Regions from separate parts of the Paraburkholderia sp. SIMBA_027 genome, predicted to be linked through region 2. Evidence: riboswitches for the same ligand, from Rfam matches in the RefSeq annotation. Region 2 holds a riboswitch; the other holds the start of a gene.
What was found. A riboswitch is a leader RNA that binds a small molecule or an ion and turns the genes downstream of it on or off. The one in region 2 is predicted to bind thiamine pyrophosphate.

Region 1 (11,969 bases), on a different contig from region 2:
CAGTACCTGGCAAACACCTGGCAATCACCTGGCCATCCGGACAATCTGCGTGAATCGCAGATCGAATCAGTTTGTCCGGCGCCTGTCGTCGAAGAAAAACGAGAGTCCGACGCTGCCGAGAATCAGCACCGTCGCGACGATCGTCCCCGTGGTGATCGGCTCGCCCAGCATCACCGCGCCCAGCGCCACCGCCACCACCGGATTCACGTACATGCAGCTGCTCGCCACGAGCGGACTTGTCTGGCGAATCAGATAGCCATACGCGACATACGCGGCCATCGTGCCGATCAGCATCAGATAAACGAAGGCGACGAACGGCAGGAAGTGCAGCGTGCCCATGCGCTCGCCGGTGATCCACGCGACCATCGTCGAGATCGCACCGCCGAGGCCGATCTGCAAGGCCGTGGCGATGAAGAGATCGGACGGCAATTCGAGCCGTCCCGCCAGATGCGCGCCCACTGCCCAGAACAGCGCGCCGCCGAGAATCGCGAGCGACCCGCCCGCCGTGCCGCTCGCGCCGCCGCCGTGACTCAGAATGGCGATGCCGACGAGACCGAGCGCGACCGCCGCCCATTCGCCTTTCGCGACACGCCGGCCCGCAGCCGCTGCGATCAGCGTGGCGAACAAGGGAACGGTCGCGACCATCACGGCCGCCGTGCCGGTGCCGACCGTGCGCATGCCGTACGCGAGCATGCCGCTCGACAGCCCGACCAGCAGCGTGCCGACGACACCCGCGTTACGCACCTGCGCGAGCGTGGGCATGACGGGGCGTCGCCGCATCGCGAATACGAACAGACCGATGCCCGCCAGCAGGTTGCGCAGGCCCGAGAGCAAGAGCGGCGGAAACGAGCCGAGCGCGACGTGCACACCGAGATAGGTCGAGCCCCAGACGAAGTAGACGACCGCAAGCGACAGCGCGACGCGACCGCTGCGCGTCTGCGGCAGGCGCAGGGCGCGCGCACTGCGCCAGCACCAGGCGCCCGCCCGTATCAACGCTTGAAGGAGACCGAGAAGGAGCCCTTGTGCGAGCGACAAAGCAGTCTGGCCGGAAGGCAAACGGGGCAGCATCGTCAATGCTCCGTGGCGGCGCTGGAAGGGGAACGGACGAAGCACGGGCATCCCGCCGGACGTGGGACGGGACGAGCAAAGCGCGACGGCATGATGGAGGCGGAGAGCGGAGCGAAAGTGCGAGAGAGCGTGCCGATGAGGGCGAAGCTGAACGCGCCCGAAACACGATTGAAAGCTCGGACGGGCGCCACGCATTATGCAACAACGTGCTTCATTGCGGACGCCGCGCAGCGCCTTTATGCGTGGGGGCGCTGCGTGCGCGCAACGGTGTCCCGATCCGGGCGAAACGCAGCGTCGATCCGGCCGCCCTCGCCCCCGATTTTCGAGACCGTGCTAGGATGACACATCCTTTCGATTTACTTTCAGACGATTTTTCGTCCACTTTTTTGCTTCGTCGATACTGATGCGCCAATCGCCCCCGATCCTCGCCGTTTGCCCGCCGCCGCGCCCGTTGCGCGGCGCGGTCGTGCGCGCACGGGCGGCCCGCGCACCAGCACGCGCATTCGCTCGACGACGCCCGCGCCAACCCGGCCAGTCCACCGGCTACCACGCCCCGCAAGCCGCCGCCCGGCGCCCGCGCTGAACCACCCTCCGCTTCCGGAGCCGTTCGGCCAGGCTCCGGGCCGACGATCCCTCACCTCATCCCTTTCACTTTTCCGGATTGCCGGGAGAACCGCCATGTCCAAGAAAATCCGTTACCTGACCGAACTCGATCTCGCCCGCCTCGAAAAATGCGCCGCCGAACCTGGCGCCGCCCCGGCGCGCCAGGCCATGCTCGACGAGCTGCTCGAGCGCGCCGAGATCGTCGATGCGCACAAGGTCGCCTCGAACGTCGTCACCATGAATTCGCAGGTCACGCTCGTGAGCGAGCGCTCGGGCGAACCGGTGACTTTCACGGTCGTTTATCCGGCGGGCGCGAATGTCGAAGCCGGACGCCTGAACGTGTTCTCGCCGGCGGGCCTTGCGCTGCTCGGCGCGAAGCGCGGCGACACCGTGCGCTTCACGCCGCCGAGCGGCGCCGTCGAAACGCTCAAGATCGATCGCATCCTGTTTCAGCCCGAAGCCGCCGACGATTTTTCGCTCTAATCGCTCTAATAACGCGCAGCTTTCACCCGAAGCACGCGCGGCTTTGCGCCGTGGCTTCGCGGTTCTTCCACCACTTTTCCTCCCTCCCCAACAACGCGAAATCCGCGCGCATCGCTATATGAGCGCGCGCGCGAAACGCGCCGCGCCTGCCACATCGCGCGCGAATTCGCGCTTGCCAGATCGTCGCAGCGCGGTGTATCGTTTGGCCTGCTTACGCGGGGGTCCTGCGTCATGCGCCGCTTCGAACCATTCATACGAATGCTCAAGCTGCGTATTTCGCGGGTGAGAAATACCCTTTGAACCTGATCTGGATAATGCCAGCGCAGGGAAGCGTCCGGACTTCGCAGCACCATCGCCTTGCTTCATCCATCAAAGCGAAGTCCGTCCACGTTCCGTTTCGTCTCCTGCTAAGCCGTTGTTCCCCCACTGCTTCATGGAGAGAGAGACGCATGAACGCGAATCCCAAATTCATTTCCGCCAACGCGCACGTCGACGAAGCCGCGATCGCGCCGCTGCCCAATTCCCGCAAGATCTACGTCACCGGCTCGCAGCCCGACATCCGCGTGCCGATGCGCGAGATCACGCAAGCCGACACGCCCACGGGCTTCGGCGGCGAGAAGAATCCGCCGGTCTACGTCTACGACACCTCGGGTCCGTACACCGATCCCGAAGCGAAGATCGACATTCGCGCGGGTCTGCCTGCGCTGCGCCAGTCGTGGATCGAAAAGCGCGGCGACACCGAAGCGCTGCCTGGCCTCTCCTCCGACTACGGCCGCGAGCGCGCCGCCGATCCGGCCACGGCCGAACTGCGTTTCCCGGGCCTGCACCGCACGCCGCGCCGCGCCCAGGCCGGCAAGAACGTCACGCAGATGCACTACGCGCGTCAGGGCATCATCACGCCCGAAATGGAGTACATCGCGATCCGCGAAAACCAGCGTCGCGCCGAGTACCTCGAGAGCCTCAAGTCGAGCGGCCCGAACGGCGCAAAGCTCGCGGCAATGATGGGCCGCCAGCATCCGGGCCAGGCGTTCGGCGCAGCGGCGTTCGGCGCCGACGCGCTCAAGGAAATCACGCCTGAATTCGTGCGCGACGAGATCGCACGCGGCCGCGCGATCATCCCCGCGAACATCAACCACCCGGAAAGCGAACCGATGATCATCGGCCGCAACTTCCTCGTGAAGATCAACGCGAACATCGGCAACTCGGCGGTCACGTCGTCGATCGGCGAGGAAGTCGACAAGATGACGTGGGCGATCCGCTGGGGCGGCGACACGGTCATGGATCTGTCGACCGGCAAGCACATTCATGAAACGCGCGAGTGGATCATCCGCAATTCGCCGGTGCCGATCGGCACGGTGCCGATCTATCAGGCGCTCGAAAAGGTCAACGGCAAGGCCGAAGACCTCACGTGGGAAATGTTCCGCGACACGCTGATCGAGCAGGCCGAACAAGGCGTCGACTACTTCACGATTCACGCGGGCGTGCGTCTGCAATACGTGCCGCTCACGGCCAACCGCATGACGGGCATCGTCTCGCGCGGCGGTTCGATCATGGCCAAGTGGTGCCTCGCGCACCATAAGGAATCCTTCATTTACGAGCATTTCGAAGAGATCTGCGAAATCATGAAGGCCTACGACGTGAGCTTCTCGCTCGGCGACGGCCTGCGTCCCGGCTCGATCTACGACGCCAACGACGAAGCGCAGCTCGGCGAACTGAAGACGCTCGGCGAACTCACGCAGATCGCGTGGAAGCACGACGTGCAGGTGATGATCGAAGGCCCCGGCCACGTGCCGATGCAGCTCATCAAGGAGAACATGGATCTCCAGCTCGACTGGTGCAAGGAAGCGCCGTTCTACACGCTCGGGCCGCTGACCACCGACATCGCGCCGGGCTACGATCACATCACTTCGGGCATCGGCGCGGCGATGATCGGCTGGTTCGGCACGGCGATGCTCTGCTACGTCACGCCGAAGGAACACCTCGGCCTGCCGAACAAGGACGACGTGAAGGAAGGCATCATCACGTACAAGCTCGCGGCGCACGCGGCCGATCTCGCGAAGGGTCATCCGGGCGCGCAGGTGCGCGACAACGCGCTCTCGAAGGCGCGTTTCGAGTTCCGCTGGGAAGACCAGTTCAACCTCGGCCTCGATCCGGACAAGGCGCGTGAATTCCACGACGAAACGCTGCCGAAGGACTCGGCCAAGGTCGCGCACTTCTGCTCGATGTGCGGCCCGCACTTCTGCTCGATGAAGATCACGCAGGACGTGCGCGACTTCGCGGCGAAGCAAGGCATGAGCGACGACGAAGCCCTGAAAAAAGGCATGGAAGTGAAGGCCGTCGAGTTCGTCAAGCAAGGCGCGGAGATTTATCAGCGCCAGTAAGCGAAGCGGTTTTTCGCTGCGCCGCACGATGAAAATCGTCACGACGATCGTCGTGCGGCGCGCCGATACATTTTTTAACGACTCCGACAACTCGCTGACAAGCGCACACACCCTGATACGCGGCGTGTGGCTAGGATGGGTGTACTGGAGGTGCGAATCGGGCCTGCGATAGGCGGCGAGATCCGCATCGCATATCCGATTTCAAGGAGTCGACAATGAACGCGCTCGTCCGTCCCCGCATCCTACTCACGGCCGCCACGCTGGTCGCCGTGCTCGGCAGTCTCACTGCTTGTGACAACATGTCCCGACGCGATCGCGACACCGCCATCGGCGCGGGTGTCGGCGGCGCTGCGGGCGCCGTGATCGGCGGCAGCGCGCTGTCGACGGTGGGCGGCGCGGCGGTGGGCGGCATCATCGGCAATCAGGTCGGCAAGTAACCAGCGGTCTGCGCGAAGCATAACGACAACGTCGACAACCCCGACAGGCAGATCGCCGGCCAGCCCGGTTTCAGAGAGGATGCGCGGCGCATGGTTCCTTGGGACATGCGCCGCGCCTGTTTTTGAGCCGCGCCATTGCGTCGATGCCCTTGCCCGAAATATGCCGTTACGCGTGGGCAATACGCCGCGACGGCAACGCGAGTAAGCTCGATCGACTACGCCGCGATCCGCGCCGCGCCTCGGAGCCCGTCATGCAATACCCGTTTGCGTTTGTATCGATGCTGTCTTCGTCTGTGTCGGCTTGCCGCGCTTCCACGCCCGCGCGATACGTGAAGCGCGCCGCTTCGGCAGGCGCGGCCGTCACGCTGCTCGCGCTCTCGGGCTGCTACTACTACGCGCCATACGGCTACGCGCCCTACTCGTCCTACTCGCCGTACTACGCCGGCGCGGTGCCCGCCGCCGGCACGCAGCAGGAAACGTCGGCTTATCCAACGCAGCAATCGGCACAATCGACCTGGACCGCGGCGCCCAACCCCGCGCCCGCCGCGATTCCCGACGCGCAGTATCCCGGTTCGCTCACGGCCACGCCGCCGGTCGTCGTCGCCGCGCCCGTGTGGCCGGTCTGGCCTGCGTACTATCCGGCTTATCCGGCCTGGCCCGCCTACTATTCGTATCCCGCATGGGGCTGGGGCGCGCCGTCGATCTCGTTCGGCTTCGGCTACTGGGGCGGCGGCGGACACTGGCATCGCTGATCGCGCGGCATCGCATCCGCACTCGAACCGCTGCCCCTCCCGCGCGCCCGGCCCGCACACGACCGTACTTTCCCTCCTTGACGCTCCGCGCCCATTTTCTATCCTGCTTAGGGGCACCGGGGATTGAAGCACTGCCTTAACTACATCGCCCTCCTTCTCGACGACGCACGCCGCCGCGCGCCGTCCGCCCCGCCGACGCCACGCCCGGCACGCCTTGCGCCCACGCATCGATGCGCCGATACGAACCAGCACAAAGGAGACGTCATGTTTCATCAGCTGTTGACACCCATCGGCAACTCGCTGCTCTTGTCGTTCATCGTGGCGGTGTTGCCGATCGCCGTGGTGCTCGTCCTGCTCGGCTGGGCGCGCCGCCCCGCGTGGCAGGCTTCGCTCGCGGGCCTCGTCGTCGGGCTGATCGTGGCCATCGCGGGCTGGCAGTTCCCGGTCAATCTGGCGGTGAGCGCGGTGCTCAACGGCGTGGTGTTCGCGCTGTGGCCGGTCATGTGGATCGTGGTCACGGCCATCCTGCTCTACAACATCGCGCTGCGTTCGGGGCGCTTCGCGGCGTTCCGCATGTGGCTGCTCGACAATCTGCCGAACGACCGGCGCATCGTGCTCGTCGTGGTGGGGTTCTCGTTCGGCGCGCTGTTCGAAGGCATTTCGGGCTTCGGCACGCCGATCGCGATCACGAGTTCGCTGCTCATCATGCTCGGCTTCCCGACGCTCGAAGCGCTCACTTTCACGCTGATCTTCAACACCGCGCCGGTGGCGTTCGGCGCGCTCGGCGTGCCGATCACCGTGCTCGGCGCGGTCACGCATCTGCCCGCCGACGTGCTCGGCCAGATGGTCGGCCGCCAGTTGCCGTTCTTCGCCCTGCTGCTGCCGTTCTACGTGATCGCGATCTACGCGGGCGTGGGCGGCATGCTGCGCATCTGGCCGGTGCTGCTGGTCTCGGGCGGCAGTTTCGCGATCACGCAGTTCGTCACCGCGAACTTCATCAACTACAGCCTGACCGACGTGCTGTCGTCGCTCGTTTCGCTGATCCTGACCATCGTGTTTCTGCGCGTCTGGAAACCCGCGCCCGATCCCGCCTTCGAGATCAAGGTCGACCGCGCGAAGGAAGTGCGCGGCGCCGTCTCGGGCGCGCAAGGCTGGTATCCGTGGATCATCGTGGCCGTCGTGGTGATTCTCTGGACCGTGGCGAAGGTGTTCGCGATCGGCGACGTGAAAGTGCCGTGGCCGGGTCTCGACAAGGCCGTCTTCATCACGCTCTACAAGACGCCGTACGGCGCGATCTGGGACTTCCAGCCGCTCGCCACGGGCACCGCGATCCTCGTGGCGGCGATCATCACGGCCTTCGTCGTGCGGCTTAAACCCGCCGACTTCGGCGGCGCGATCGTCGACACGTGGGTGCAGACGCGCATCGCCATTCTCACGGTGGCGACCATCGTCGGGCTCGCGTTTCTGATGAACTACTCGGGCCTCACCTACACGCTCGGGCTCGGCGTGGCGTCGGTGGGCGCGTTCTTCCCGCTGGTGTCCGCGTTCCTCGGCTGGGTCGCCGTGTTCCTCTCGGGCAGCGACACCTCGGGCAACGCGCTGTTCGGCAACCTGCAGGTGGTGGCCGCGCAGCAGCTCAACCTCAATCCCGTGCTGATGGCGGCGACCAACTCGTCGGGCGGCGTGATGGGCAAGATGATCTCGCCGCAGAACATCGCGACGGGCGTCGCAACCACCGAGCTCAAGGGCAAGGAAGGCCACGTCTTCGCACGCACCTTCAAGCATTCGATCCTGATGACGGTGCTGCTCGGCCTGCTCGTCTGGCTCCAGCAGAACGTCTTCACGTGGATGATTCCGCCGCACTGAGCGCGCGATACTCCGCAGCAAAATAAAAAGCCCGCCTGCTTGACGCAGGCGGGCTTTTTAACGATCGCGGACCGGACGAAGGCGACGGACAGCGCGCCTTCGTCCGGTTGCAAATCGCTTAGTGCAGCTCTTCGACCATCAGGCCCATGATCTCGCGCGCCGGGCGCGACGAGTCGATCTGGCCTTTGTCGTCGACCACGGCGATGCGGGTCTGGTTCTCGGTCACGGCGCGCACGTTCACCTTGTACTGCTTGGCGATCTTTTCCTTGCGGCCATGGAAGATCTGGTTCCAGAAGCCCTGTTCCGCCGACGTCATATCCTGCGGATCGACGTAGCGCACGTAGTAGATGCCCTTCGAGCGGTCGCGGTCGTCCACGGTGAAGTTGGCGCGATCGAGCGCGACGCCCACACGCAGCCACGCGCGGTCATACGGCTCGCCGAGCGTGAGTTCGCTCGACGTGTACTGACCCGACGTGTTACCGGTCGGCGTGGACGGCTGGCTCTGACCCACGGCTGCGGCGTTCTGCGCGGCGATGGCGGCGGCGGCCGCGTCCGGTGCCTTCGACTTCGCGTCCTTGGCGTTGGCCTTCGCGTCGACGTCCTTCGCGACCTGCGCGTCGGGCACGCCCGGCTTGGCGTTCGCGAGCGTCATCATCAGGCGCTTCAGGTATTCCTGCTCGAGCGCCGGATCGTTGGGCTTCGGCACCCACTTGCTGGTCTCGTTGTTGGTGCCCGACAGCTGCTCGCTCAGCCCCTTCTGGCTGATGAACACATACGTGCCGCCCGTGGGCGACGTTTCGAGGCGCGTGCGGTACTTGTTGCGCTCGGCCGTGACGTACGAGTTGCCCGTGGCCCACGACAGCGTGTTGCGGATCAGACCGTCGTTGATCTTCGGATGGGTTTCGTTCCAGTCCGTTTCCATCACGCCCTTGTCGCGCTGGTCGACGACCAGCAGGAAGCCTTGTTCCTGCCAGAAGCGGCGGACCTGGGCCCAGACGTCGGCGGGCGTGCGGCTGTCGATGACGAGCCAGCTTTCCGTGCCGTCACGCTGGATGTGCATGCCCGGAACCTGCGGCAGCACCTGGGTCTGCTGGTCGGACGACGGCGCGTCGCTCTGGACCTGCTTGAGCGTGGACAGCGAGGCCTCGCCGCCCTGCGGCGCCACCGAACGCTGGTCGGACGTTTCGTCCAGCAAGTTCGGCGGTACAGCCAGCGACGCCTGCTTCGCCTTGGCGTCGCTGCGGTAATCGATCTTGTTCGGCGACGGCGAACTGCAGCCGGCGACCAACCCGCCCGCCATCAGGAGCGCAAAGGCGCGTGCGGCAAGACGTTGATGAAAATCACTCATGTTCGGGTAATCCCTTCGGCTTAGGCCACGTCCGGTTTCGTGGATCAACCAAACATTTTACCGGCGACTCGGCGTGATGTGCAAAAAGCCGGGGGCGACAACGCCGCTTGAAACGCTTTCCTCGCGCGCAACGCCCTGTCCGCGCGGCCTTTACCGGCATTTCCCGTAATCAAATTAACGTTTATCAACATTCGGTAAGCCTTGCCGATTGTGCCCTTTTGCTCAGCTTTTCCTTACAAATCAAGCGACTGCGGGTTCTATCGAGGTTCGCTCGAGTTTGCGCAGTGCGGTGTCGCGCGTTCGGTGGGCTTGCCTGAAAGGGCCCGGTGCTACTTTTCTCAAAAAGAAAAGAAACATCTCGAAAAAAGAATCTAACGGAGAGAAATATGACAACTTGCAGCCTCACCGAGGCGGGCCGCGTCACGTCTGTCGCCCGCGCAGTTACCTGCGCACTCGTGTGCCTGGCCGGTCTGCCCGCCGTCGCGCACGCCGCGCTCGGCGACATCGCCCCCGCCGCCGAAGCCGCCTCGCCGCCCGCGCACAGCGTCGCGGGCGGCGAGGCGCGGATGGCGAGCTACACCGATGCCGCGGGCACGACCGTCAACGTCTACATCGACGCCCGCAGCCGGCGGATCTTCGCCTACACCTGGCAAGGCCCGGCGACGCCCAATCTCGACACACTCCTCGGCCCGTACGCCGCCACCTGGCACAGCGGCGCGGCAGCGCTGCACGCCGCCGGCGGCGACGAACTGCACGCCGCGCGCGTGGAAACGCCATCGGTCATCGTCGAAACCGGCGGTCACATGCGCGGTTACATCGGGCGCGCGTGGCTGCCCGGCGCGCTGCCCGTCGGCATCACTGAGAGGGCACTGCAATGAACGCACATGAACTTCCAGCGCGGGCACAAGAGTCTGCGCCATCCCGCCGCCGCATGCGCCTGCTCGCTTGCGCGAGCGTCCTTGGGCTCGCGCTGAGCGTCACGCTCGTCGCCTGCGGCGGCGGCGGGGGCGATGGCGGCGGCAACGGCGCGGGCAGTCCGCCCGCCCCCAGCGCGACCGCCGCGCCTACCGCCGTCAAACCTGCGGCCACGCCCGCGCCGAACACCAGCAATACGAGCGTGCCGCCGTCGAGCACGCCCAACGTGCATCCCGTGAGCGTCGCGGCCACGCCCAGCTCGACGCGCAACATGCTCACCACGACCGTGACCGTCTGCGTGCCGGGCACGAACACCTGCGCGACCATCGGCAACGTGCAGGTGGACACCGGTTCGCAGGGCCTGCGGCTGCTCGCTTCCGCGCTGCCCGCCGGACTGAATCTGCCCGCCGTGTCGGCGGGCGGCGGCCAGGCCATCGCGGGCGAATGCGCGGGCTTCGGCAGCGGCTACACCTGGGGCGCCGTGCGCAGCGCCGACGTGCGGCTCGCGGGCGAAGTGGCGTCCGCGCTGCCGATCCAGGTGATCGCCGACCCGGCCGTGCCCGCCACGCCGAGCGCCTGCCAGGGCCGCGGCCTCGCGATGCTGACGCCCGGGACGCTGCGCGCGAACGGCATCCTCGGCGTCGGTCCGTTCGATGCCGACTGCGGCGCGTCGTGCGTCAATCAGGCGTCGGGATCGTGGTACTACGCGTGCGCGTCGGGCACTTGCGCGGCCAGCGCGCAGCCGCTCGCGCAGCAGGTGCGCAACCCCGTCGCCGCCTTCGCCACCGACAACAACGGCGTCGTGCTCGACCTGCCCGCGGTGGCCGCGACCGGCGCATCGAGCGTGTCCGGATCGCTGATCTTCGGCATCGGCTCGCAGTCGAACAACGCGCTCGGCGGCGCGACTGTGCTGCGCGCGAACACCGTGACGGGCTTCGTCTCGACCACCACCTCGGACGGCAGCGTCTACGCGCAAAGCTATCTGGACAGCGGCTCGAACGGATTCTTCTTCGCCAACGCGACGCTCACGCGCTGCGGCGTCTGGTACTGCCCGTCATCGCCGCAAAGTCTCAGCGCGACGATCAAGGGCATCGACGGCACCGGCGCGCCCGCCGCGCTTTCGATCGACAGCGCGCAGACGCTCTTCGCGAGCGGCAACTGGGCGTTCGCGAATCTGGCGGGCTACAACGGCCATGCGTTCGGATGGGGCCTGCCGTTTTTCTTCGGCAAGCGCGTCTATACGGCGATCGAGGCCCAGGCGACGCCGGTGGGCGCGGGACCGTACTTCGCGTTCTGATGACGAGGGGGAAAACGGAGCGAGGCGCGCGCAGCGCGCCTCGTCATGATGGACGAAACGTGCTTAGTCTTGCGCGCTGGCGTCGGAAGCCGGCGTGGTCTTCGCGAGCGCGGCCGGCGCGAGCCAGTGGAACGACGTGAGGCTGCCGGTGTGATCGTAGGTGCACTCGGCGGCGGTGGCCGTGGGCGGCGCCTTGTGCAGGCCGAGTTTGCGGGCGATCAGCTCGACGGGCGTGGAGGGCTTGGCTTCCGCTGCATGCGTCGACGAAGCGCCCGACGCAGCCGAAGCCGCCGACGCCACCGCAGCACTCGAAGCACCCGTAGCCGCATGTGCCCCGCTCGCAGCCACAGCCGCCGATGCGGCGACCGCCTCCGACGCCGGCAACGCGCCGCGTTCGAGATGCCCTTCGATCACCACGCGTTCGCCGCGATACGCCACGGCGGTATGCGTGACGGAGAGTTCGCCCAGCGACGCCTGGTTCAGCCGCGTGCGCATCTCCTGCTCGCAGGCGCCCGGATTCTGATACTGCGCGACGCATCCCGCGAGCAGGGTAACGCCGGCCGCAAGGCCGACGAGGCTGACATTCCGTTTATTCATCGCTCTTTCATGCGCTCGAAGCGCGGTTCGGTTTTCAGGCTGCGGCAATTGTAGCCTACGGTAGGCCGCGCCCTCCGTCGAAGCGATGCGCGGCGGCGCGGGCCTGCTATCATCGCTGCTGTATATCCGTACAGTGCCGCGCGTGCTTCCCGACTCCCCCGATCCGTTCTATTACCTCGCAAACTTCGAGCGTGCGCTCGGCTGGCTCGACGCGCGCTGCGC
Region 2 (11,969 bases):
CGAAGTGGATCTGCTTCGTGACAAGACGCGGACGGCGCAGCAGCGGGAAAAATTCCAGCACGAGGCGCACGAAAAACCGCGTGGCATGGCCCGCGCGCGCGATGGCGTCGAGCACTGCGCGGCCGACTGAACTGATGGCGCCGGTCATGAGCGGCCTCCGCCAATGCCGAAGTCCGCGCCGAGCGGCACGTTCGTCGGGTAGTGGAAACGGAACGGGCCGTCCGGCGCGCCGTCGATGAACTGGCGCACGATCGGATCGGTCGAGGCGCGCAGTTCGTCGGGCGTGCCCTGCGCCTGCACCTTGCCGTTCGCGAGGAAATACACGTAGTCGGCAATCGCGAACGACTCGGGCACGTCGTGCGTGACGAGGATCGACGTCGCGCCGAGCGCGTCGTTGAGCGTGCGGATCAGGTTCGCGGTAATGCCGAGAGAAATGGGGTCGAGTCCTGCAAAGGGCTCGTCGTACATCATGAGTTCGGGGTCGAGCGCGATTGCGCGCGCGAGCGCGACGCGGCGCGCCATGCCGCCCGAGATTTCCGACGGCGCGAGGTCGCGCGCGCCGCGCAGGCCCACGGCGTTGAGCTTCATGAGCACGAGGTCGCGGACCAGTTCTTCGGGCAGGTCGGTGTGCTCGCGCAGGGCGAACGCGACGTTGTCGAACACCGACATGTCGGTGAACAGCGCGCCGAACTGGAACAGCATGCCCATCTTGCGGCGCAGCGCGTAGAGGCCTTCGCGCGTTTGCGCGCCGACGTCCTGGCCGTGAAACAGCACCTGGCCGCGCTGCGCGCGCACCAGGCCGCCGATCAGGCGCAGCACCGTGGTTTTGCCGCCGCCGGAGCCGCCCATGACCGCAATGACCTGACCGCGCCCGAAGCGCATGTTCAGTCCGGACAGGACGAGCCGATCGCCGTAACCGAAGTCGACGTCGCGCAGCTCCAGAAGGGTCTCAGAGGTTGAGGGCACGTGGCTGACAGTCCATTTACACGAAGGCGGGATTATAGGGCCATCGTGGAATTGCTGCCGTGATGCGCCCATGCCGCTTGATGCAGTCGGAAAGGCCGTGAAAGGCCCCGCTGCTCGCTCCTCGCGCCGGTCACGCAACAGGGGCGCGACCGGCGACGAGGCGGACCATTATTGCGTAAACGCGTTGCGCAGCGCAGCAACGGCGGCAGCCGGATCGGCGGCTTCCGTGACGGCGCGCACGACGGCGGCGCACGGCGCGCCGGTGGCGAGGACGGCGGGCAAGGCGGCGGCGTCGATGCCGCCGATCGCGACCATCGGCACCACGCCGTCGAGCAGCTGCACGTAGCGTGCGAGACGCTTGAGACCTTGCGGCGCGGTCGGCATCTGCTTGGTGGTGGTGGCGAACACCGCGCCGCACGCGATATAGCTTGGGCGGAAGTGCAGCGCCGTCAGCATCTCGAAATAGCCGTGCGTCGACAGACCGAGGCGCGTGCCCGACGCCGCGATCGCGTTCAAATCGGCTTCGCGCAGATCTTCCTGGCCCAGATGGATGCCGTAAGCGCCCGCCGCCAGGGCGGCCTGCCAGTGATCGTTGATGAACAATTGCGCGTCGTGCTTGCGGCCCGCCGCGACGCAGCGCTCGATTTCACGCGTAAGTTCCGGCGATTCAGGCTGCTTGCTGCGCAGCTGCACGGTCGTCGCGCCGTAGTCGAGCACGCGCTCGACCCAGTCGGCGCTCGGCAGCACGGGATACAGGCCGAGCCGCGCCGGGCAAGGCGCGAAGGGCTGCGCGGGCGCGTCGGGAAGACCGAGCACGCGCGGGAAGCGCGCGATGTCGACCGGCCAGGCGTCGGTTTGCTGTTCGTCGCCGTCGCGCCAGGCGAGTGCGAGCACGAGCGCGTCGTGCGGATCGAAACCGCAGTCGAGGAACGCCGCCAGCGCCGGGATCCAGTCCTCGGCCAGCGCGCCTTCGAGCGCGTAGCGCTCGCCGCCCAGATGCAGCGTGACGCGCGCCTCGCGCGGATCGTCGCCGGCAGCTTCGATCACACCCGCGCCTTGCGTCATCCAGCGCGCGATGTTCGCGAGATGCGGCGCAGCGTCGGTCACGACGATCAGATCGCCGCCGTTGGGCGCGTCGGGCGGCGTCAGGCAGATGCGCCACGGCGCCTGCGTCGCCGCCCAGTCGCCCAGTCGCGCGCGGATGCGTTCCGCCGTGGCGGTCAGCGCGTCGGCGGGTGGCCAGAACAATTCACGGCCCTGAAAATGCAACGTTTCACTCATTACTTGCCTCCATCCTGGTGCCAGAACGGCATGCCGACGACCGGCGTGCTCGCCACAGCGGCTTCGCGCTCGGCCATCGGTCCGGCGAGAAACGCGCTGCGCCCCGCCTCCACGCCCAGCGCGAACGCGCGCGCCATCGCGTCGGGGTGCGTCGCCTGCGCGACCGCCGTGTTCAGCAGCACGCCGTCGAAACCCCACTCCATCACCTGCGCCGCGTGCGACGGCAGACCGAGGCCCGCATCGACGATCAGCGGCACGTCGGGCAGCCGCTCGCGCAGCACACGCAAACCGTACGGATTGATCACGCCCTTGCCGGTGCCGATCGGCGCGCCCCACGGCATCAGCGCCTCGCAACCCGCGTCGAGCAGACGACGGCCGATCACGAGGTCCTCGGTGCAGTACGGCAGCACCTTGAAGCCGTCCTTCACGAGCCGCGCGGCGGCTTCGATCAGGCCGACCGGATCGGGCTGGAGCGTGTAGTCGTCGCCGATCAGTTCGAGCTTGATCCAGTCGGTGTCAAACACCTCGCGCGCCATGTGGGCCGTGGTGACGGCTTCGTTGACGGTGAGGCAGCCCGCCGTGTTCGGCAGCAGCGGCACGCCGTGGCGCTTGAGCAGATCGAAGAAACCGGCTTCGGCGCCGCCCTCGTTCATCTGGCGGCGCAACGCGACGGTGATCATGCCGGGCCGCGCGGCCGCCATCGAATCGGACAGCGATTGCAGCGACGGATAGCGCGACGTGCCAAGCAGCACGCGGCTCTGGAAAGTTTCGCCGTAGAGCGTGAGCGCGTCGGCGGTCGGTTGAAGCGTGGTCATGGCGGAAATCCTGGTCGGGTGGCGTGGGCGCGCGGATCGGCTAGCGGCCGTATCAGCCGCCGGCCACCGGGCTCACGACGTCGAGGCGGTCGCCCGCCGACAATGCGCGCGCGCCGTGCTGGGCGCGCGCCACGAAATCGCCATTCACGGCGACGGCGAACGGCGGACGCGCGCCGAACGCGACCAGCGCGTCGGCGACGGTCGCGCCCTCGGGGAGCGTGAGCGGCTTCTGATTGATCTGAATGTCCATAACGATTCGTCTGACTACGTGTGTTTCATGCGGCGCAAGCGGCGCGCCGTCGTGTCCATCGTGTTCCTGTTCGCGGATAGCGACGCGCTCAGGCCGGTTCGTGCGCACGCGGCGCGGCTTCGGCGCGGCGGTCGTGCAGCATCGCCGGCCAGCGCGATTCGGCGCGCAGCGCCTCGAATCCGTCGGCGTTCTGCATGCGTCCGGCCAGCAAGGCTTCGGCCACTCGCACCGCTTCGTCGGCGACGGCGGGCGCGATCATGAAACCGTGGCGATACAGGCCGTTCACGCGCAACGTGTTGTCGCCGTCCCAGAAGAACGCGGGGCGATGGTCGGGCAAGGTCGGGCGGCACTGCGAATTGAGTTCGAGAATGCGCGCCTCGCCGAACGCCGGATGCACGGCGAACGCCGCGCTCAGCAGTTCGAGCGCCGAGCGCACGCTCACCGGCGAGCGGTCCTCGCCTTCGATTTCGGTCGCGCCAATCACGTAGACATCGTTCTGCTTCGGCGCGATATAGAGCGGATAACGCGGATGCAGCAGGCGCACCGGACGCGTGAGCCCGATGCCCGGCGCGTGCACGCGCGCGACTTCGCCGCGGATGCCGCGCAGCGCGGGCAGCGCGGGTTTCGCGCCGAGTCCGCGGCAATCGATCGTCACGCGCGCGGGCGGCGGATTCGCGTCGTCGACCGTGGTGTTCCAGTGCGTTTGCACGCCGCGCTGCGCGAGGCCCGCGGCGAGCGCGGCCAGCGCCTGGCGGTTGTCGAGCTGACCTTCGCCGTCGAGCAGCCAGCCGCGCGCGAAACGCCCGGCGAGCGCCGGTTCGGCGGCGTCGAGCTGAGCGCCCTGGAGCGTCGTGAAATGCGCGTCGGCGAGCGCGCGCGGCGCGTTGGCGCGCACGCGGCGTTCGAACAGCGGTGCTTCGGTGCGATCGGCGTGATGCCAGACCACGAGCGTGCCGTTGCGCTGGAAGAAGACGGGTTCGGGCAGCTCGGCGAGAATGCGCGGCCAGGTGTCGAGCGATTCGACGCCCAGTTCGGTGATCAGCAGTTCGGCGACGGCGGCTTCCGCGAGCGGCGCGAGCATGGCCGCCGCGACCCAGGCCGCGGCTTCACCGCCCTCGGGACCGCCGCGCTCGTAAAGCGCCACGCGATGCCCGGCGCCCGCGAGTCGCCACGCGACGAGGCGTCCGCACAGGCCGCCGCCGAGCACGGCGAAATCGGGCACGACAGAGGGCGCCGAAGCATCCGGCGAGGCTTCCAGAATCGGGGAGCGAACTGATTGAGGTGAAGAAGGTGCGGTCATCGGATCCTTTCCGTACGGCAACAAGCATGCGTACCCAAGGACGAAACCGGCTGGCAAAGCCGGCCGTGCAAACGATGCGCGCGAAAACTAACTGCACTGCACGCGTTGCCCGGCGGGAATCTGGACGCCACGCCCGAACCGGAGGAACGGACTCGAAAAAGCGGCGCCAGCAAGACTTTCCGGAAACTTCCCGCGCCGGTATTACCCGGATCGGGTGCGAAGGGTCTCTCTCAGCCTCACGGCGGCATGCAGGCATACCGGTGAAGCACCCCTGTTTCGTCAGCAGTCATTAGACCACAAAAGGCGCGCGCGCCGCAAACCGCCCGGCAGGCCGGTTTATAGGCTGCCGATGCTGCATTGCGGGCGTTTTCGTGGGGTTTTGTGCGGGTTTTTCTGTGTTTTCTTCACGCGCTTTCCGCTGCTTTCCGGGCTGTGCCGCTCAGTGCGCCCGGCGGCCTTTTCGTCTCCACGCGCGGGCCGCGGCGGCCCCTAAAAATGGGGGGCGCAAGCGGCGCTCTGGCACAATGCCCCGAACCCCGTATGCCGCCCGGCCGCTTTCGGGCGGTGAGAGAATGGGGCGCGCGTGGCCCAACGTGGCCGAGCGTGGCCCAACGTGGCATTAAGACTCACTTAAGCGGCTCGCGACAGAATCGCTAGCAAGTCCGTCCACCGCGTGCCGTACGCGACTCGCGCCGCGTTCGCGAAAGACGCGGCCAAGGACGGCGCAAGGCGGCATACCGGACATACACGGCAACACCATCAGGGCACAACATCAGGACGCTCATGACCAACCACACTCCCCGCGCCACGCCGGATCAGAACGAGCATCACAAGATCACGGCCTGGAGCCTCATCAAGCCCTACTGGGTGTCCGAGGAACGCTGGATCGCATGGGGCCTGCTCGTCGCGATCATCGCGATGAATCTCGCCGTTGTGTGGATCAACGTGCGTCTGAACGGCTGGAACGCGGACTTCTACAACGCCCTGCAAACCAAGGACGTCAAACAGTTCCCGCATCTGCTGATGATCTTCACGGCGCTTGCGTTCGGCTTCATCATCCTGGCGGTGTACGGGCGGTATCTTCGCCAGATGCTCGGCTTCCGCTGGCGCCAGTGGCTCACCACGCACTATCTGAACGACTGGCTTCGGCAGGGCGCGTTCTACCGCATCGAGCGCGACCGTCTCGCCGACAACCCCGACCAGCGTATCAGCGACGACCTGCAATCGTTCGCCACCAGCACGCTCTCGCTGACGCTCGACCTGCTCTCGACGGTCGTCACGCTGATCTCGTTCATCACGATCCTGTGGACCATCGCGGGCGCGCTCACCTTCTCGCTGGGCGGCACGCCCATCACGATTCCGGGCTACATGGTCTGGGCCGCCGCGCTCTACGCCGTGTTCGGGTCGCTCGTGATCCAGAAGGTCGGCCACCCGCTCGTGTCGATCAACTATCAGCAACAAAAGGTGGAAGCGGACTTCCGCTTCGGCCTGATCCGCCTGCGTGAAAACGCCGAGCAGATCGCGCTCTACGACGGCATGCAAACCGAGCGCAGCAATGCGCAGGGCCTCTTCGAGCACATCCGCGAAAACTGGTGGCGCGTGATGAAGTACACGAAGCGCCTCACCTTCGTGCTGAGCTTCTACGGCCAGATCGCCATCATCTTCCCGCTCGTCGTGGCCGCGCCGCGCTACTTTGCGGGCGCCTTCACGTTCGGCGTGCTGATGCAGATCTCGCAGGCCTTCGGCACCGTGAGCGACTGCTTCTCGTGGTTCATCAACAGTTACGCGAGCCTCGTCGAGTGGCGCGCCACCGTGAACCGTCTGCGCGAATTCGTGCGCGTGGTTCACTCGCCGCGTCTGAAGGAAAGCGTCTCGCCGGCCACCGAGCATGGCGGCATCAATCTGCATTACGTCGACGCGGAGCAACTGAGCACCGAGCACCTCAAGCTCGCGCTGCCCAACGGCCAGCCGCTTTCGGAAGTGCGTGACATCGCCATCAAGCCGGGCTCGCGCTGGCTCGTGCGCGGCCCGTCGGGCGCGGGCAAGAGCACGCTGATGCGCGCGCTCGCGGGCCTCTGGCCGTTCGGCGAAGGCTCGATCGACGCGCCCGTGGATGCGCGCATGATGTTCATCCCGCAGCAGAGCTATCTGCCGATCGGCACGCTCAAGGCCGCGCTCACCTACCCCTCGCCCGCCGACGACTACAGCGACGAAGACTGCCGCGAAGCCCTGCGCGCCTGCCGTCTCGAAGGCTACGTCGATCGCCTGGACGAATCGGCGCACTGGACGCGCGTGCTCTCGCCGGGCGAACAGCAGCGTCTCGCGGGTGCGCGCGTGCTGCTGCACAAGCCCGACTATCTGTTCCTCGACGAAGCGACCAGCGCGCTCGATCCGGACAACGAAAGCCGTCTCTACAAGCTCTTCATGGAGCGTCTGCCGAAGGCGGCGATCGTGAGCGTGGCGCATCGCGAATCGCTCGAGGCGTATCACCACGACACGCTCGAAATCGCTCGCTCGCCTGAAGAGCGCGTGGCGGCGTGAGCGCCGAAAGCCGCGCGGCGTCCGGCGAACGCGTCGTCCTGATCACGGGCGCGGGCTCCGGCATCGGCGCGGCGCTCGCGCGCAGGCTCGCCGCGCCAGGGGTGGCGCCGATGCTGCACGCACGCGGCGCCGACGCGGCCTCGCGCACCCGTCTCGCCGATGTCGCGCAAACGTGCGAAGCGCGCGGCGCGGTCTGCGCGACGGCTTGCGCCGATCTCGCCAATGAACCCGCCGCGCATCTGATCGACGCCACGCTCGAACGCTTCGGCGCGCTCGATCAGCTCGTCGCCAACGCGGGCCACGCGCAGCGCCAGACGCTGGCCGCACTCGACACCGATGTGCTCGGCGCCGCGTTCGCCGCGATGCCCGCCGCGTTCGCGTCGCTCGTTCGCAGGGCGCAACCCGCGCTGATACGCTCGGCGCGCGGACGCGTGGTGGCGGTGAGTTCGTTCGTCGCGCATCGCTATCGCGCCGACGCGCCGTTCGCGGCCACGGCCGCCGCGAAGGCCGCGCTCGAATCGCTCGCAAAAACCGCCGCCGCCGAACTCGCACCGCACGGCGTGAGCGTGAATTGCGTCGCGCCCGGCTACACGCGCAAGGACGCCGGTCCCACGCCGGAGAACGCGCCCGCTTGGGCGCGCGCCGCCGAAGTCACGCCGCTGGGCCGCGTGGCCGATCCCGCCGATATCGCCGAACTGATCGCCTTCCTGCTTTCCGACGCCGCGCGTCACATCACCGGCCAGACCATCCACATCGACGGCGGACTGACGCTGGGCTGATTCTCCCGCGCGCATCACGCATTGGTTCGCTCGCCGGCGAATCAAACGCCACGCACGACACCTGCGCGACACTCGCGCATACCCGCGCCACGCCGCACGCCACCCACAAACCGCGCACGCAGCGCAAACATCGCCCACGCAAATCGCACGTGAAGCGAACACGCGTGCACCATCGCGCAAAATCGCGAGCGAAAGCGCACACAATGCCCCGCATCCTGAGGGCTTCCCTGGCCGCGACAGCCTGTCGCACCGTAAAATAGCGCCGTTCGAGCATCGGCGGCCCGCCAGCAGCGCGCGCCTCGACGCATCGCCAGCGGCCCGCGCCACCGGACGCCGCTTTCGCCACCCGTCGCCACGCCGGTCGTGGCGCGCACAACAATCCTGGGGACGACGCGCGATGGCAGCATTTCAATGGTTCAAGGAACTGAACGCACGCGAGCGCCGCACGCTCTACGCGGGCTTCGGCGGCTACGCCGTCGATGCGTTCGACTTCATGATCTACTCGTTCCTGATCCCGACGCTCATCGCCACGTGGGGCATGACGAAAAGCGAGGCGGGCATGATCGCCACCAGCTCGCTGATCTCGTCGGCGATCGGCGGCTGGCTCGCGGGCATCCTCGCCGATCGCTACGGCCGCGTGCGCGTGCTGCAATGGACCATCGCCACGTTCGCGCTCTTCACCTGTCTCTCCGGTTTCACGCACTCGTTCTGGCAACTGCTCGCGACGCGCACGCTGCAAGGCGTCGGCTTCGGCGGCGAATGGTCGGTCGTCACGATCATGATGGCCGAGACGATCCGCTCGCCGCAGCATCGCGCCAAGGCCGTGGGCACCGTGCAGAGCAGCTGGTCGTTCGGCTGGGGCGCGGCGGCGATTCTCTACTGGGCCTTCTTCGCGCTGCTGCCCGAGGAATACGCGTGGCGCGCGTGCTTCTGGATCGGCATCCTGCCCGCGCTGTGGATTCTCTACGTGCGCCGCAACGTGAGCGACCCCGAGGTGTTCCTGCAGACGCGCCGCGCGCGCGAGGCCGGCGACGTGCAAGGCCACTTCCTGCAGATCTTCGCGCCCGCGCATCTGGCGACCACGCTGCTCGGCAGCGCGCTGTGCACCGGCATGCTCGGCGGCTACTACGCGATCACCACCTGGCTGCCCACCTATCTGAAGACGGTGCGCCATCTGTCCGTATTCAACACGAGCGGCTATCTGATCGTGCTGATCGTCGGCTCGTTCACGGGCTATATCGTCGGCGCGATTCTGTGCGACAAGATCGGCCGGCGCGCGTCGTTCATCCTGTTCGCGATCGGTTCGTTCGCGCTCGGCATGGCCTACACGATGCTGCCGATCACCGATGCCGCGATGCTCGCGCTCGGCTTTCCGCTCGGCATCGTCGTGCAGGGCATTTTCGCGGGCGTCGGCGCCTATCTTTCCGAGCTTTACCCGAACGCGATCCGCGGCTCGGGACAGGGCTTCTGCTACAACCTCGGACGCGGTCTCGGCTCGTTCTTTCCGATCCTCGTCGGCACGCTCGCGCAGACCACGACGCTCGTGAAAGCGATCGGTACGGTGGCGGGCGCGGGCTATCTGCTCGTGATCGTCTCGGCGCTGTGTCTGCCGGAAACGAAGGGCAAAGTGCTGGCCGATCATGGCGCGTCAGACATTGCCGATCAGCAGGCTCAGAAGCAAGCCCGGCCGCCTGCGGACTCCGCTGCACGATGAGCCCGAACATGCTGCAATACCTTCCGTCCCTCTCACTACGACCGGCATGAAAACGATCGTCCTCGGCGCCGGTGTGATCGGCGTCGCTACTGCGTACTATCTGAGCGAACGAGGCTGCGACGTCACGGTCATCGAGCGCGAGCCGGGCGTCGCGCTCGGCACGAGCTTCGGCAACGCGGGCGTCATCGCGCCTGGCTACGTCACGCCGTGGGCCGCGCCGGGCATGCCGGCCAAGCTCCTCAAATACCTCCTCAAACCCACTTCGCCGCTGATCTTCCGCCCCGCGCTGGACGCCGCGCAGTGGCGCTGGATCGCGCGCTGGCTGCGCGAATGCGACCTCGCGCGTTTTCGCGTGAACAAGCAGCGCATGCAGCGCATCGCTTACTACAGCCGCGAATGTCTGCACGCGTTTCGCGCGCAGCATGCGTTCGAGTACGGCCGCAGCCAGGGCTATCTGCAACTCTTTCGCAGCGACTACGACGTCGAGCTCGCGCAGCCCGCGCTGAACGTGCTGCGCGACGCGGGCATCGCGTATCGCGAACTCGACGCCGATGCCTGCGCGCAGATCGAACCGGGCCTCGCGTGGTCGCGCGTGAAGCCGGTCGCGGGCATCTATCTCCCCGACGACGAAGCGGGCGACTGCGCGCGCTTCACGCGCGAGCTGCGCGCCGTGTGCGAGGCGCGCGGCGTGAAGTTCGTCTTCGATACCGAAGTGCTCGCGCTCGAATCCGCGGGCGGCAAGGTGACGGGCGTGCGCGTGCGCGCGGTGCCGGGCCGCGAGGCGCGCAACCGTCGCGAACAGCGGCGCGCGCCCGCCGAAGTGCTGCGCCCCGCCGATCTCGCCGAACCCGCCGCCGACACCTCGCCGCACACGCTGGCCGCCGATGCCGTGGTGGTCGCGCTCGGCGTGGAAAGCGCGGCGCTCGTCGCGCCGCTGGGCGTGCGCGTGCCGCTCTATCCGGTGAAGGGTTACTCGGCCACGCTGCCGGTCGTCGACGAGCACAAGGCGCCGCGCGCCGCGCTCATGGACGAGTCGCTCAAGACCGCGATCACGCGTTTCGGGCCGTATCTGCGCGTGGCGGGCACGGCGGAGCTCGGCAACCATCGCACGACGCTGCGCGAGCAGGCGCTGCAAACGCTCATGAAAGTGCTCGACGACTGGTTTCCGCACGCGGCCACGCCGTCGTCGGCGCAATTCTGGGTCGGCAGGCGGCCGATGGTGCCGGACGGCGCGCCGCTGCTGGGCGCCTCGGGCGTCGACGGCTTGTGGATGAACGTCGGCCACGGCTCGACGGGCTGGGCGATGTCGATGGGATCGGGCCGCGTGGTCGCCGATCTCGTGACGCAGCACCGGCCGGACATCGATCTCGACGGGCTGACGCTGGCGCGCTACCGGCGCTGACGCTGAACGCGCGAGGCGGGAGACGCGAGGCGCGGGCGCTCCCGCTTACAGCGCCACGCTCGCCAGCGCCTCGTATTTCGCGCCCTGCTTCGCCAGCGTGCTCGAATAGAGCACGAGCGACGTGAAGCGCAGCGGCGGCAACGCTGCGGCGCTCGGCGGCGGCGGCGCGCCGTGCGCATCGCGGGTGAAGCGCGCAAGCGTCACATGCGGACGAAACGCGCGCGCATCGAGCGACAAACCCACCTCCCCCATCGATGAACGCACGCCCCAGTCGAGCGCCGTGAACGCATCGGACATCGCGACGACGGCCACCATCAGGCGCGGTTGCGCGCCGCCCGGCCAGCATTCGATTTTCGTGACGCTCGCAGGCGGCACGGGCGTCGCGTGACTGGCGAGCCGCTGCGCGAGCGCCTCGCCCTGCGCGAAGGTCATCGCGCCGATGAACGCCACCGTCATGTGCAACTGCGCGTAGGGCACGCGGCGCGCGCCGGGTGGCACGTCGAGCGCGGCGAGCGCGTCGCGCGACGGCGTATCGGGCGCGAGCGCGACGAAGCAGCGCCGCCATTGATCGGCGTCCTTGCTGGCTGCGGCGTGGGCTTCCCGGGCTTCGGACATGATCGGCAGTCCTCGAACGGTCGGACAATCGACAATCGCCACATGGTAGCGCGCCCGCGCGACGCGGTGCGCCCGTGACAACCCGCAAACACACGCGCGCCGGACGCCTCCGGACGCAAAAAAACCGGGTCACCCCGAAGGGTGCCCGGCTTCCTGGCATCTGTCTCCTGCCGTCTCCCGCGCGTCCTGTCCTGGCGACGGACGCGCTGGATTTTGCACGACTTAATGAGGTTTAACGCGGCAGCTCCGTGCTGCCCATCAGGAACGCGTCGACGGAGCGTGCGCATTGACGGCCCTCACGTGTCG

Region 1: it holds a riboswitch for thiamine pyrophosphate, as region 2 does, so the genes downstream of both, thiC (phosphomethylpyrimidine synthase ThiC) here and SB764_RS31430 (FAD-dependent oxidoreductase) in region 2, are expected to answer to the same signal.

What each region holds. Positions count from the first base shown of each region.
Region 1 covers NZ_JAWRWY010000016.1:37,183-49,151, reverse strand. The annotation lists gene SB764_RS27840 (EamA family transporter) at 67-1,068, opposite strand; gene SB764_RS27835 (GreA/GreB family elongation factor) at 1,747-2,154, shown strand; TPP riboswitch at 2,362-2,501, shown strand; gene thiC (phosphomethylpyrimidine synthase ThiC) at 2,604-4,535, shown strand; gene SB764_RS27825 (glycine zipper 2TM domain-containing protein) at 4,751-4,972, shown strand; gene SB764_RS27820 (hypothetical protein) at 5,224-5,724, shown strand; gene SB764_RS27815 (L-lactate permease) at 5,989-7,590, shown strand; gene bamC (outer membrane protein assembly factor BamC) at 7,709-8,938, opposite strand; gene SB764_RS27805 (DUF2844 domain-containing protein) at 9,325-9,816, shown strand; gene SB764_RS27800 (DUF3443 domain-containing protein) at 9,870-11,150, shown strand; gene SB764_RS27795 (hypothetical protein) at 11,214-11,747, opposite strand; gene SB764_RS27790 (VRR-NUC domain-containing protein) at 11,890-11,969, shown strand, end outside.
Region 2 covers NZ_JAWRWY010000020.1:73,945-85,913, forward strand. The annotation lists gene mlaE (lipid asymmetry maintenance ABC transporter permease subunit MlaE) at 1-148, opposite strand, end outside; gene SB764_RS31410 (ABC transporter ATP-binding protein) at 145-966, opposite strand; gene thiE (thiamine phosphate synthase) at 1,135-2,247, opposite strand; gene SB764_RS31420 (thiazole synthase) at 2,247-3,062, opposite strand; gene thiS (sulfur carrier protein ThiS) at 3,115-3,312, opposite strand; gene SB764_RS31430 (FAD-dependent oxidoreductase) at 3,401-4,534, opposite strand; TPP riboswitch at 4,783-4,895, opposite strand; gene SB764_RS31435 (ABC transporter ATP-binding protein/permease) at 5,396-7,153, shown strand; gene SB764_RS31440 (SDR family NAD(P)-dependent oxidoreductase) at 7,150-7,932, shown strand; gene SB764_RS31445 (MFS transporter) at 8,330-9,646, shown strand; gene SB764_RS31450 (D-amino acid dehydrogenase) at 9,693-11,048, shown strand; gene thpR (RNA 2',3'-cyclic phosphodiesterase) at 11,094-11,663, opposite strand.